3 regions of the Paracoccus sp. J55 genome follow, and region 3 is predicted to be linked to each of the others. Evidence: riboswitches for the same ligand, from Rfam matches in the RefSeq annotation. Region 3 holds a riboswitch; each other region holds the start of a gene.
What was found. A riboswitch is a leader RNA that binds a small molecule or an ion and turns the genes downstream of it on or off. The one in region 3 is predicted to bind cobalamin.

Region 1 (4,136 bases), on a different contig from region 3:
TCCGGCTTTGCCGAAGGGGGCGCGCTAGCACGCCGCATCCGGGCCGACGCGCAGGCTTGACTTCCGGTTTCATGTCGGGTCTGTGAACGTCGCAAGCGGCAAGCCGTTGCCATGCCTTGCCCGGCAGGAGCGCCGGCCTGGGGGCTTGATGCGGATGGATGGCCGAGTGGTTTAAGGCACTGGTCTTGAAAACCAGCGAATCGAAAGGTTCCGTGGGTTCGAATCCCACTCCATCCGCCACAATCAATTGATATTTATAAGAAAAATCGCTATCAAGCGGCATACCCGCCATCATGCCCGCCTTTATCTCTGCGGTTGGCTGCTGCCGAGTGCGGTCGTGAGTGATGCGGATGCGCCACGCGCTGGAATGGATCAGAGCTAGCCCCTGCCCCGCCCGCGATCTGTCGCAGGGCCGTGAGCGCACCAGGACGGTTGCCCGTGCCGGCTGCTTTCGATCTGCCCGGCTGCGATCCAGTTCATCACCGTGCGGCGCGTCACGCCCATCCCCACCTTCAGCCAGCGAATCTGACCGACGCCGCCGATCCGGCCTGCCGTGCCGAGATGGACGGGGCCGGGTGCACGACCCCGAAACGCCAAAGGCAGCCCGGAGGCTGCCTTGCAGCGTCGGTGGCGACGCTTCACTCGGCCGCGAAGCTGGTGGCGAACTGTCCGCACCAGTCGTTCGACTTGACGACCGGCCAATAGCCCCTGGTATCCGCATCCTTCTGGGTGACCGGCGGGTTGGCGCGGCACAGGCCGGAATCCGAAAGCGTGCTGGCGGAGTTGGCGACGTGATCCTCATAGAACGCGCAGGCGTTGCAAGCGGTCTTTGCCATGTTTGTTTCTCCTGGCTGGCTGGCTGGCTGGCTGGGTCCTGTGGTGGCTGGCTGGCTTTCCGCTGGCTGGCGACCTTGAGCCGGATATAGAGAGGGATTCGCGGAAGGTCAATAAATAATCTAGCAAAAACATATAGTTGACAGAATTCCTCGGTGACATTTTCCTGATGCGAACTGTCGGGTTCGGATTTTGCGTCCCGTGGAAAACGCTCAGGAATGGACGGCGCGCCCGTGCCATCCGCGGCCGGCGCCCCGGCCGCGCCCTCCGGCGGTGGCGAGGTTCTCGGGCCGGCGCGGAACCCGCGGCGGCTTCCCGATTCCGGCCCCCTTTTCCGGCAGGCGGCGCCTTCCCGCGCCGCAGGCGGGCGGGTTCCGCCGGTTCCATCCCGCAGCAGGCAGAGGGGCACCGATCCCTCCGGCACCAAAGCGTCCTTGCCCCCGCGGCGCGCTTCAGCGGCCGGTTCCACCCGGCGGATTGTCGCGGCCGCGCGGCGGCACCGGATTGGCGCTTGACAGCCCGCGGCGCCCTGCGGCAATGCAAGGCCGCTACGGTTCCGGCGCCATGCCGGATGAAAAGGGAACACCGGTGCGCCCGCCGGCCGCAAGACGGCCAGGGCAAGGCCGGGGCTGCCCCCGCAACTGTATGCGGTGAGCGAAGGCCGCAGGCGCCACTGGGCAACCCCCGGGAAGGCCGGCCCGAGCAACGATCCGCAAGCCAGGAGACCTGCCGCAGCGATCACCCATTTCCGGCGCGGGGCGCGCCCGGGAAGCGGCCGTTCCGCAGAGGTGACAGTCGCCGTCCCGCGGCCGGGCTGTCGGGCCTGTCCGCAGGGCAGTTCTGCAAATCGCGGGGCCGGGCCCCGTGCTGGAAAGGCTTTGGAATGTTCAGAACCCCGGTCTCCCTGCTGGCCGCCGCCGCCCTGCTCCTTCCGGCCGCCGCCACGGGCCAGGAGAGCCAGGCGCCCGTCATGCTCGACCCCGTGATCCTGTCGGGCGGCCTGTCGCCGGTCGCCGAAAGCGCCTATGGCCGCGCCCACAGCATCCTGACCGCCGGGGATCTGCAAGAGCGCGGCTTCGTCACCGTCCAGGACGCGCTGCGCGACCTGCCCGGCCTGGCCGTGACCTCGACCGGCGAGACCCTGACCAAGGTCCGCATCCGCGGCGGCGAAGCCAATCACGTGCTGGTGCTGATCGACGGGGTCGAGGCCAATGCCCCCGGCAGCGGCGACTATGTGTTCGGCGGCCTGCTGACCGAGGATGTCGAGCGCATCGAGGTGCTGCGCGGCCCGCAATCGACGATCTACGGCGCCAATGCCGCCGCCGGGGTGATCGCGATCACCACCCGCCGCGCCTCGGCCCCGGGGCTGAGCTATGGCGGTGGGGTCGAGATCGGCGGTCAGGGCACCCGCGCCGCCAGCGCCCATCTTCGCGCCATGGGCGCGCGCGGCCAGATCAGCCTCTCGGCCGCGACGCGCCATACCGATGGCGAGGACGCCTCGCGCACGCCGGGCGGCGATACCGAGTTCAACGAGCGCGACAGCCTGACCCTCGGCGGCTCCTACGACATCAGCGAGGCGGTGACCGCCGGCTTCACCCTGCGGCGCAGCTGGCAGGAATACGGCTATGACGAATCGGTGTCCTTCGTCGCCTCGCCCGACGAATACCTGCGGGACGAGCCATGGACCGCCGACCGGGACGAGACTTACGGCTCGCTCTGGCTCGAAGCCGAGGCGCTGGGGGGTCGGCTGCTGAACCGCTTCGCCCTTTCGGGCAGCAACCAGGCCACCGCGCATTTCTACGACGGCCGGCCGGACTACGACGACGCCTCGCGGCTGCGGGATCTCAGATATACCGGCACATGGGCGCTTGATGGCGGCGATGCCCGCAACTCGGCGCAGAAGCTGAACGTCGCGCTGCAGAAGAAACGAGATATCTACGAGGCCTCCTTCGCACCGGGCGGCCGGTATGAGCGTGATACGAGATCGGCCGCGCTGGAATATCAGGGCCGGTTCGACAACGGGATCGGCATCCAGGCCGGCCTGCGGCGCGATTTCAACGAGGATTTCCGCAACGCCACCACCTGGAACATCGCCGGCGCGTGGCAAATGCCCGACCGCGACCTGCGCCTGCGCGCGGCCGCCGGCAAGGCCATCGTCAACCCCACCATGTTCGAGCTTTACGGCTATACGCCCGGCACCTATCGCGGCAACCCGGACCTCTCGCCCGAGACCAGCCGCGGCTATGAGATCGGCGCCGATCTGGGCTTTGCCGGCGGAAGGGGCCAGTTGGGAGCCACGCTGTTCACCAGCAAGGTCGAGGACATGATCGCCGGGGCCGGGGAAACCTCGACCAACATCGCCGGCACCAGCACCCGCAAGGGGTTCGAGCTGGAACTGGATCTGCAGGCAAGCGACCGGCTGCGCTTCGGCGCGAACTATACCTATGCCGATGCGCAGACCGCGGAAGGCGAGCCCATCGCCGGCCAGCCCCGCCACCTGCTGGGGCTGCGTGCCACGGCCGGCTTCGCGCAGGGCCGCGGCTCGGTCACCGCCGATCTGCGCTATGTCGCGGGCAACTACGGCACGGAATGGTTCCGCAACTGGACCCCGCCCACCACCGAACTGCCGGATTACGTGACCGTGAACCTGGCCGCCGGCTATGACCTGACCGGAAATGTCCGGCTGACCGGCCGGGTGGTGAACCTGTTCGACAGGGACTATTCCGAGGCCTGGGGCTATTACGGCCAGGGCCGCACCCTCTATGCCGGGGTGACGGCGCAATGGTAGGGCGGCTCGGCCTTGCCGCCTGCCTGCTGGCCGGCCTGGCCCTGCCCGGCTTCCTGCAGCCCGCCGCGGCCGATCCGCCGCGCCGGGTGCTGTCGATGAACCTCTGCACCGACCAGCTGGCCATGCTGCTGGCGGCGCCGGGGCAACTGGTCTCGGTCTCGTATCTGGCGCGGGATCCGACCGCCTCGGCCATGGCCGAGGAGGCCGCGCGCCTGCCCGTCAATCACGGCCTGGCCGAAGAGATCGTCCTGATGCGGCCCGATCTGGTGCTGGCCGGCGGCTGGACCGCATCGGGGACGATCCGGCTGTTGCAGCGGCTGGACGTCCCGGTCGAGGTCTTCCCGGTCGAGACCGACATTGCCGGCATCCGCGCCAATATCCGCCGCATGGGCGAGGTGCTGGGCCGCGAGGCGGCGGCCGAGGCGCTGCTGGCGCGTTTCGACGCCGATCTGGCGCGGCTGGCCGATGCCCCGCCCGCCCCCCGCCCGCGCGCCGCGCTTTACGCGGTGAACGG
Region 2 (4,136 bases), on a different contig from region 3:
GTTGATGTAGCTGATCGAGCCGGTGGGCGGCACCGCCTGCAGGTTGCGGTTGTAAAGCCCGTGCCGCATCACCGATTCCCGCAGCATGGCCCAATCCTCGCGCGTGGGCAGGGCGATGCCCTCGAAGACCCGGGCGACCTCGGGCAGCGAGGGCAGCCAGTCGCGCGTGACGTATTTGTCGAAGAACGAGCCGTCGGCATATTTCGACTTCTCGAAATCCTTGAACGTCCGGCCTTTTTCCTGGGCAAGCAGGTTCGAGGCGCGGATGGCGTGATAGGCGACGGCGGCGAAATAGACCGAGGTGAACTCGATCCCTTCGGGGCTGCCGTAATGGATGCGCTCGCGCGCCAGGAAGCCGTGCAGGTTCATCTGGCCCAGACCCACGGCATGGGCCTCGTCATTGCCGCGCCGGATCGAGGGCACGGCGTCGATGGCCGACATCTCCGACACCGCGGTCAGCGCCCGGATCGCCGCCTCGACGGTCGCGCCGAAATCCGGCCCGTCCATGGTCGCGGCGATGTTCAGCGAGCCGAGATTGCATGAGATATCAGTGCCCAAATGGGAATAGCTCAGATCTTCGTTGAACGTGCTCGCCTCGTTTACCTGCAGGATCTCGCTGCACAGGTTCGACATGCTGATGCGGCCGGCGACCGGGTTGGCGCGGTTCACCGTGTCCTCGAACATGATATAGGGATAGCCGCTCTCGAACTGGATCTCGGCCAGGGTCTGGAAGAAGGCGCGGGCATTGATCTTCTTCTTCCTGATGCGCTTGTCGTCGACCATCTCGGCATATTTCTCGGTGACGGAAATCTCCGAGAAGGGCAGGCCGTAGACCCGCTCCACATCATGGGGCGAGAACAGATACATGTCCTCGTTGCGCTTGGCGAGCTCGAAGGTCACGTCGGGGATCACCACGCCCAGGGACAGCGTCTTGATGCGGATCTTCTCGTCGGCATTCTCGCGCTTGGTGTCCAGGAAGCGCAGGATGTCGGGGTGATGCGCGTTCAGATAGACCGCGCCCGCGCCCTGCCGCGCGCCCAGCTGGTTGGCATAGCTGAAGCTGTCCTCCAGCAGCTTCATCACCGGGATAACGCCCGAGGACTGGTTCTCGATCCCCTTGATCGGTGCGCCGGCCTCTCGCAGGTTGGTCAGCATCAGCGCCACGCCGCCGCCGCGCTTCGAGAGCTGCAAGGCCGAGTTGATCGAGCGGCCGATGCTCTCCATGTTGTCTTCCAGCCGCAGCAGGAAGCACGAGATCAGCTCGCCACGGGACTTCTTGCCGGCATTGAGGAACGTGGGCGTCGCCGGCTGGAAGCGGCCCGAGAGCATCTCCTCCATGAAGCGCATGGCCAGCGCCTCGTCGCCGCGCGCCAGCGTCAGGGCGACCATGACCACCCGGTCCTCGTAGCGTTCCAGGTAACGCTGGCCGTCGCGGGTCTTCAGCGTATAGCTGGTGTAATACTTGAAGGCGCCCAGGAAGGTCGGGAAGCGGAACTTCCGCGCATAGGCAGCATCCCAGATCGCGCGCTGGAAATTGCGCGAATACTGGTCCAGCACCTCGGGCTCGTAATAGCCTTCGTCGACGAGATAGCGCAGCTTCTCGTCGAGATTGTGGAAGAACACGGTGTTCTGGTTGACATGCTGCAGGAAATATTGCCGCGCGGCCTTGCGATCCGCCTCGAAGCGGATGCGGCCCTCGCCGTCGTAAAGGTTCAGCATCGCGTTCAGCGCGTGATGGTCCAGCACGGCCTTTACGCCATTGTCAAGCATTCCGTCCCCCAGAATTTCTCAAGCCCCGCCCGGACGCGGGAAAGATCGTTGTCGTCGCCCGCCAGCTCGAATCGATACAGCACGGGGACGTCGCATTTAGCAGAAATGACCCTCGCCGACAGGGCGAAGGTGGCGCCGAAATTGCGGTTGCCGGCGCCGATCACGCCGCGCAGCAGCGCGCGGCGCCCGGGGTCGTTCAGGAAGCGGATGACCTGTTTCGGCACCGCGCCCCGCCCCGCGCCATCGGCATAGGTCGGGCAGATCAGCACATAGGGCCGGCCGGGCTCGGGCAGGATCTCGCACGGCGAGACCGGGATGCGGAGCGCCGGCAGCCCCAGCCGCGCCATGAAGCGCGCCGTGTTCCCCGAGCCCGAGGAATAATAGACCAGTTCGCCCCGGTGCCCGCCCATGGCCGCGCGTTCAGGACAGCCGGCCGATCATGTCGGGCCGGAAACCCGCCCAATGCGCCTCGCCGGCGACGACGACGGGCGCCTGGCGATAGCCGAGCGAGGTGACCAGTTCCATCGCCGCCTCATCCTCGGTCAGGTCGACCAGCTGATAGGGCAGGCCGCGCGCCTCGAGCGCCCGGGTCGTGGCGGTGCATTGCACGCAGGCGGGCTTGGAATAAACGGTGATGGTCATGCCTCTGCTCCTTCTTTCTGTCGGCAAGCAGGGGCCGCGCCCGATGACCGCGCCATCGGAACCGCTTCAGCCCCGCGCCCGCCGCACGGTTTCGTCCTTTCGCGCCATGGCAGGTCTTCTGACTCGCGGGTCCCGGCTTGGCTGGCCTTCCCGGGGCTGGCCCCAGTGGCATTCCAGCGTCGCTCTCCGCTTACAGCTGCGGGGGCAGTGCCGGCCTTGCACCGGCTTCCCTGTTGATCCCCGAGTCGCCCCGGAGGTAACCATGACCCCTGCAGTTAGCCACGCTCCGCCACGCAGGTCAATCCACATCTAGTGGGAAACTGCCCGCCCATTGGAACATCTGGTGGGCTTTCGAACGCCCGCGGGGCGGGCGCCACTTGCATCCCGGCCGAGAGTTGCGGCACCTTTTCCGACGGGAGAGCATCCGGATTGTTGAATCGCTGCAACAGTCGGGCCTGCCGATCCGGGATTTTACGCAGCGTCGTTTGACAATTTGCGACAATTAACCCTCTTGCATGGATCACGCGCGGCCAGGACAGGGGGCGACTGCTCCCCCTCCCGGCTCGTTTCACCGCAAGCCACTCTGCTGAGCCAGCACGTTCCTGTCGCCTCCATCCTCGCGGATGGCAGCGATTTCTTTTGTGCCGGGAGCAATCCATGAACAAGTCCCATCCGAAACCGCCGGTCACGGGGGGCGCAGCGCAATTGCTGCCGACCCTGGGCCTGCTGCCGGTGCTGGCCATCTCGGCCGGCGTGGCCGGCCCTGCACAGGCGCAGGACACCGTCACTCTGGACACGGTGGTCATCCGCCGCCAGCAGGGCAACGAGGCCGAGACAAGCTACAAGGTCACCGAAAGCACCTCGGACAAGGCCACCGCGCCGCTGCTCGACACCCCGCGCTCGGTCACCGTCGTCACCGCGCGCGAGATCGAGGAGCGCGGCCAGACCTCGGTCGCCGACGTGCTGCGCACCACGCCGGGCGTCACGCTGGGCGCGGGCGAGGGCGGCGTGCCGCAGGGCGTACGCCCCTATATCCGCGGCTTCGAGGCCAGCCAGGACCTGCTGATCGACGGCATGCGCAATGCCTCGCGCACGCAATACGAGGCCTTCAACCTGGAATCGATCGAGATCAACAAGGGGCCGGGCGGCGTCTATTCCGGCGCCGGTTCGACCGGCGGCACCATCAGCCTGAACAGCAAGACCCCGCAGCCGGGCGCCTTTGACCAGGTGGCGCTGTCCTACGGAACCGGCAACTATCTCCGCGGCACGCTGGATTCGAACCGCGAATTCGGCGCCCTCGGCCTGCGCCTGAACCTGATGGGGCAGCGCGCCGACGATCTGGGCGGGCGCGACGGTGTCGAGTCCAGGCGGTTCGGGGTGGCGCCGAGCTTCAGCTATCGGCTGACCGATGACAGCAAGATCACCGCCGGGCTCTATTACTACAAGGACGAGGATACGCCCGATTATGGCGTGCCGATGTCGAATGCCACCACGCCTGCCGAATGGCGGCGCGGCTCGGGCACCCGCATCGACCCGTTCCTGCCGGCCGATGTCGATCCCGATACCTTCTATGGCCTGCATGCGCGCGATTTCCGCGACGTGGAATCCGCCTCGGGCTACCTGAAGTTCGAGCACGCATTCTCGGACAGCCTGCGGCTGACCACGGCGCTGCGCAAGGCGCGCGACACCAATACCTATGTCGTGACCTCGCCGACCTCGGGCAG
Region 3 (4,136 bases):
GGCGCGGGGGCCGTCGCCCCAGGGCCGGTCGTATTGGTGGCGCACCCGCTCGCCCACCGCCTGGACCAGCAGGCGCATGGGCTTGCCGGCGACGGCGACATGGCCCTTGACGCGCAGGATGTTCTGGTCGCGGGCCAGCCGCTCGATGCGGGCGGCAAGCTCGGCGGGGTCGGCGATCTCGGCCAGCTCGATCACCATCGAGTCGAAATCGTCATGTTCATGGTCCTCGGCGCCGTCGTGATGGCTGGGGCGGGCGGCAAGGTCGTCCTCGGCCGCCGCACCCAGCCCAAGGATCACCCGCGGGTCGATCACCCCATCGGTCAGCGGCAGGATCGGCAGCTTGCGCGGCGCCTCGGCCTCGATCACCGCGCGGGCGGCGGCCAGCCCGTCCTCGCCGGCCAGGTCGGCCTTGGAGAGCAGGACGATGTCGGCGCAGGCGATCTGGTCCTCGAACACCTCGGACAGGGGCGTTTCGTGGTCGAGGCTGTCGTCGGCGGCGCGCTGCGCCTCGACGGCGGCCTCGTCCGGGGCGAAGCGGCCGGCGGCCACGGCCTCGGCATCGGCCAGCGCGATCACCCCGTCCACGGTGATGCGCGAGCGGATCGCCGGCCAGTCGAAGGCTTTCAGCAAGGGCTTGGGCAGGGCAAGGCCCGAGGTCTCGATCAGGATGTGGTCGGGCTTGACGGGCATCGCCATCAGCCGCTCCAGCGTCGGGATGAAATCGTCGGCCACGGTGCAGCAGATGCAGCCGTTCGACAGTTCCATGATGTTCTCGGCCGGGCAGTTCTCGTCCGCGCAGGATTTCAGGATCTCGCCGTCGACGCCCATGGTGCCGAATTCATTGACCAGCACCGCCAGCCGCTTGCCCTGCGGGTTCAGCATCAGGTGGCGGATCAGCGTGGTCTTGCCGGCGCCGAGAAAGCCGGTGATGACGGTCACGGGGGTCTTGGTCAGGTCGGTCATGGGCTACCCAATCGGAGGAATGCGCGCGAGGCTGCGCTTGCGGAAAATCGTGACGCGCTCGCGCCAGGGCACGATGCCGTCGGGGGCGCCGGCATAGGCGGCGGCGCCGGCCAGGATCTCGGGCGCGTCCTCGGCCGACATGCGGCCATAGACATAGGTCCAGCGGCCGGGCGCCGACAGCGCGATGGCCGCGCCGCTGGCGCAGGCCGACAGGCATTCGACCGGGACGATGCGCACGCCGTCGGGGGCCCCTTCGGCGGTCAGCGCGTCATGCAGCCGCGCGCCGGGCACCGGCTCGCCCTCAAGCACCGGCTGGCCGGCGCGGCAGGTGATGCAGACATGCAGCGTGACTGTCATGCGCCCTTCATCCGTTGTGGCGGCAGGGCGCAGGGGCGCGAATGCCCCAAGCCCCAGCGGGAACACCCCGTCCGCCGGTCAATCCTTCTGCGCTGGCAGGTCTCCCGGCTTGCGGATTCGGGCCTTGGCCCACGGCCGCCCCACCTTCCCGGCTTTCGCCAGTGGCTTCGGGGCGACCTCTCCGGTCACGGTCGCGGGGGCGGCTGCTTCCAGGCGGTTGCCTGTCGCATTCCCTCTTCGCCTGTCATAGGACAGGAACCAGCGCCCCCTGTCTGTGCGCGCCCGGTCCCGACTTGTCAAGCGAAGGAGTGCCCGATGCAGACCGACGACAACGCCCGCCATACCGAGAAGATGGCGAAGATCAAGGCCGCCCGCGACAGGATGATGGCCGGGAAGCAGGGCGAGAAGGGGCTGGTCATCGTCCATACCGGCAAGGGCAAGGGCAAGTCCTCCTCGGGCTTCGGGATGATCCTGCGCTGCATCGCCCATGGCATGCCCTGCGCGGTGGTGCAGTTCATCAAGGGCGCCTGGGACACCGGCGAGCGGCGGCTGCTGACCGCGCATTTCGCCGATCTGTGCCAGTTCCACGCCATGGGCGAGGGCTTCACCTGGGAAACGCAGGATCGCGAGCGCGACATCGCCGCCGCCCGCGCCGGCTGGGAAAAGGCCAAGCAGCTGATCCGCGAACCCTCGATCCGCATGGTGCTGCTGGACGAGATCAACATCGCCCTGCGCTATGACTATCTGGATCTGGACGAGGTGCTGGCCTTCCTGCGCGACGAAAAGCCGCCGATGACCCATGTCGTGCTGACCGGGCGCAATGCCAGGCCGGAACTTATCGCGCTGGCCGATCTTGTGACCGAGATGGAGCAGGTCAAGCACCCGTTCCGCGACGGGATCAAGGCCCAGCCGGGCGTGGAGTTCTAGGAGCATGGAGAAATCGCAGGACAAGCCGAAGCTGCTTTCGGGCGGCAACCCGCAAATCCCCAAGGGCTATGGCGAGGCGCCGCTCCGCGCCTATATCGCCGCCATGCCGGGCTGGAAGCAGGAGATCGGCCAGAAGCTGGACGAGATCATCACCCGCACCGTGCCGGGGGTGAAGAAGGCGGTGAAATGGAACTCGCCCCTTTACGGGGTCGAGGAGGGGCACTGGTTCCTCAGTTTCCATTGCATGACGAAATACATCAAGATCGGCTTCTTTCGCGGCACGCAGCTTGAGCCGATGCCGCCGGTCGCCTCGAAACATCCGGAGGTGCGCTACCTGCACATCCCCGAGGGGCCTTTCGACGAGGACCAGTTTGCCGACTGGGTGCGGCAGGCCAGCCGCCTGCCCGGCGAGAAGATGTAGGGCTCAGCGCCGCTGCCAGTCCCGCGCGGTGTTTTCCTGCCAGCCCGCGCGGTGCAGCAGCGGCGTGTCGTCGGTGAATTCGGGCCAGCCGAGGCAGAGGAGTGCCGAGAACTCCCAGTGGTCGGGGGCTTGCAGCAGTGCCGTGATCCGCGCCGGATCGAGGATCGAGACCATGCCGAGGCCCAGGTTGCGCACCCGCGCCGCCAGCCACAGCGCATGGATCGCCATGGCCGTCGATTGCCGCAGGGTTTGCGGCATGGTGGCGCGGCCGAGGCCATGGCCCTCGGCCGGGTCGATCCGGGTGAAGACGGCCAGCCAGACGGGCGCGCGGTCCAGGCCGGCCAGCTTCAGCGCATCGTATTCCTGCCGCTGCCGGCCCTGATAGCGGTTGGCGGCCTCGGCATTGCAGCGCAGGAAATCGGCGCGGATCTCGGCGCGCAGCGCCGGGCTTTCGACCCGGATCACCCGCCAGGGCCGGGCATTGCCGACCGAGGGCGCCAGTTCCATCGCCGCGCGCAACTCGTCCAGCAGCGGCTCGGGGATGGGGTCGTCGCGGAAATGCCGCACGTCGCGGCGCCAGCGCAGGATGCGCTCCAGTGCGGCGCTGTCCTCGGGGCCGAACTCCATCAGGACGCCGCGCAGATGGCGCTGTCGGGCAGGCCCGCGGCCCCGGCGCGGATGGCGATCGGCCGGTCGGGCACCGTCAGCTCGACGGCGAGCGGCTGGCCGGCAACCGTCAGCGGCCGGTGGTCGTTCGCGTTCAGCTCGACCCGCAGCCGGTCGCCGGGCGCGAGCGCGTCGAGGTGATGGGCCGGGCCGTAGAGCCGGGCGATCTTGCGGCCGTTCAGGTAAAGATGCGCGTGCCCCTCGCCGGGCCGGTCGGCCAGCCCGGCATGTTCGGGGGCGAAGCAGAAGCCGGGACTTTGCAGGAACAGGTTCCAGCCCGCGACGCTGTCGGGCTCCAGCCGGGCCGAGGCGGTGGCGCTGCCAGCAGGCAGGTCGATGGGCGCGCCGTGGTCATGCGCCGCGGCCTGCGCGCCATGGCCATGCGCGCCGTGGTCGTGACCGTCCAGCGTGATGCCGTTGGCGGCGGCGATGACGAAGCCCATGCCGCCGCCGAAGATCAGGCCGATCAGCAGCATCGGGATCGAGCGATCCATGTCTGTCCCCCCGGTTCATGGAAAGGGCCGGGCACGGCTGCGCGCCCGGCCGGAAGGGCTGCGGCCCGGATCAGGCGGCTTGCGGAAGGGGCGCGCGCTGCCCCTCGCGCTGCCAGAACCAGCCGGCCAGCAGGCCGAGCACCGCCCAGGCCAGGGCGCCGGCCCCCAGCGCGCGGCCGGCGAATTCGGCCGAAAGCTCGGGCGGGACCGGGCCGGCATAGCTGTCGGGCTGCGGCGCGCCGATCAGATGCGGCGCCAGGATCAGCACGATTGCCACGCCCCAGGCCGGCCAGCCCCTGCCGAAGGCG

Region 1: linked by a shared signal. The riboswitch ahead of PARJ55_RS0105505 (TonB-dependent siderophore receptor) and the one ahead of PARJ55_RS0111615 (DUF1636 domain-containing protein) in region 3 are both predicted to bind cobalamin.
Region 2: linked by a shared signal. The riboswitch ahead of nrdH (glutaredoxin-like protein NrdH) and the one ahead of PARJ55_RS0111615 (DUF1636 domain-containing protein) in region 3 are both predicted to bind cobalamin.

What each region holds. Positions count from the first base shown of each region.
Region 1 covers NZ_AZVA01000004.1:51,987-56,122, forward strand. Annotated here, with positions in the region: gene PARJ55_RS0105490 (HAMP domain-containing sensor histidine kinase) at 1-28, shown strand, start outside; tRNA gene PARJ55_RS0105495 (tRNA-Ser) at 153-240, shown strand; gene PARJ55_RS0105500 (hypothetical protein) at 639-836, opposite strand; cobalamin riboswitch at 1,369-1,583, shown strand; gene PARJ55_RS0105505 (TonB-dependent siderophore receptor) at 1,718-3,622, shown strand; gene PARJ55_RS0105510 (ABC transporter substrate-binding protein) at 3,616-4,136, shown strand, end outside.
Region 2 covers NZ_AZVA01000036.1:32,752-36,887, reverse strand. Annotated here, with positions in the region: gene nrdE (class 1b ribonucleoside-diphosphate reductase subunit alpha) at 1-1,770, opposite strand, end outside; gene nrdI (class Ib ribonucleoside-diphosphate reductase assembly flavoprotein NrdI) at 1,752-2,180, opposite strand; gene nrdH (glutaredoxin-like protein NrdH) at 2,191-2,412, opposite strand; cobalamin riboswitch at 2,503-2,692, opposite strand; gene PARJ55_RS22510 (TonB-dependent siderophore receptor) at 3,070-4,136, shown strand, end outside.
Region 3 covers NZ_AZVA01000010.1:115,398-119,533, reverse strand. Annotated here, with positions in the region: gene cobW (cobalamin biosynthesis protein CobW) at 1-963, opposite strand, end outside; gene PARJ55_RS0111615 (DUF1636 domain-containing protein) at 967-1,320, opposite strand; cobalamin riboswitch at 1,397-1,598, opposite strand; gene cobO (cob(I)yrinic acid a,c-diamide adenosyltransferase) at 1,636-2,247, shown strand; gene PARJ55_RS0111605 (DUF1801 domain-containing protein) at 2,252-2,668, shown strand; gene bluB (5,6-dimethylbenzimidazole synthase) at 2,672-3,295, opposite strand; gene PARJ55_RS0111595 (hypothetical protein) at 3,295-3,828, opposite strand; gene PARJ55_RS0111590 (CbtA family protein) at 3,899-4,136, opposite strand, start outside.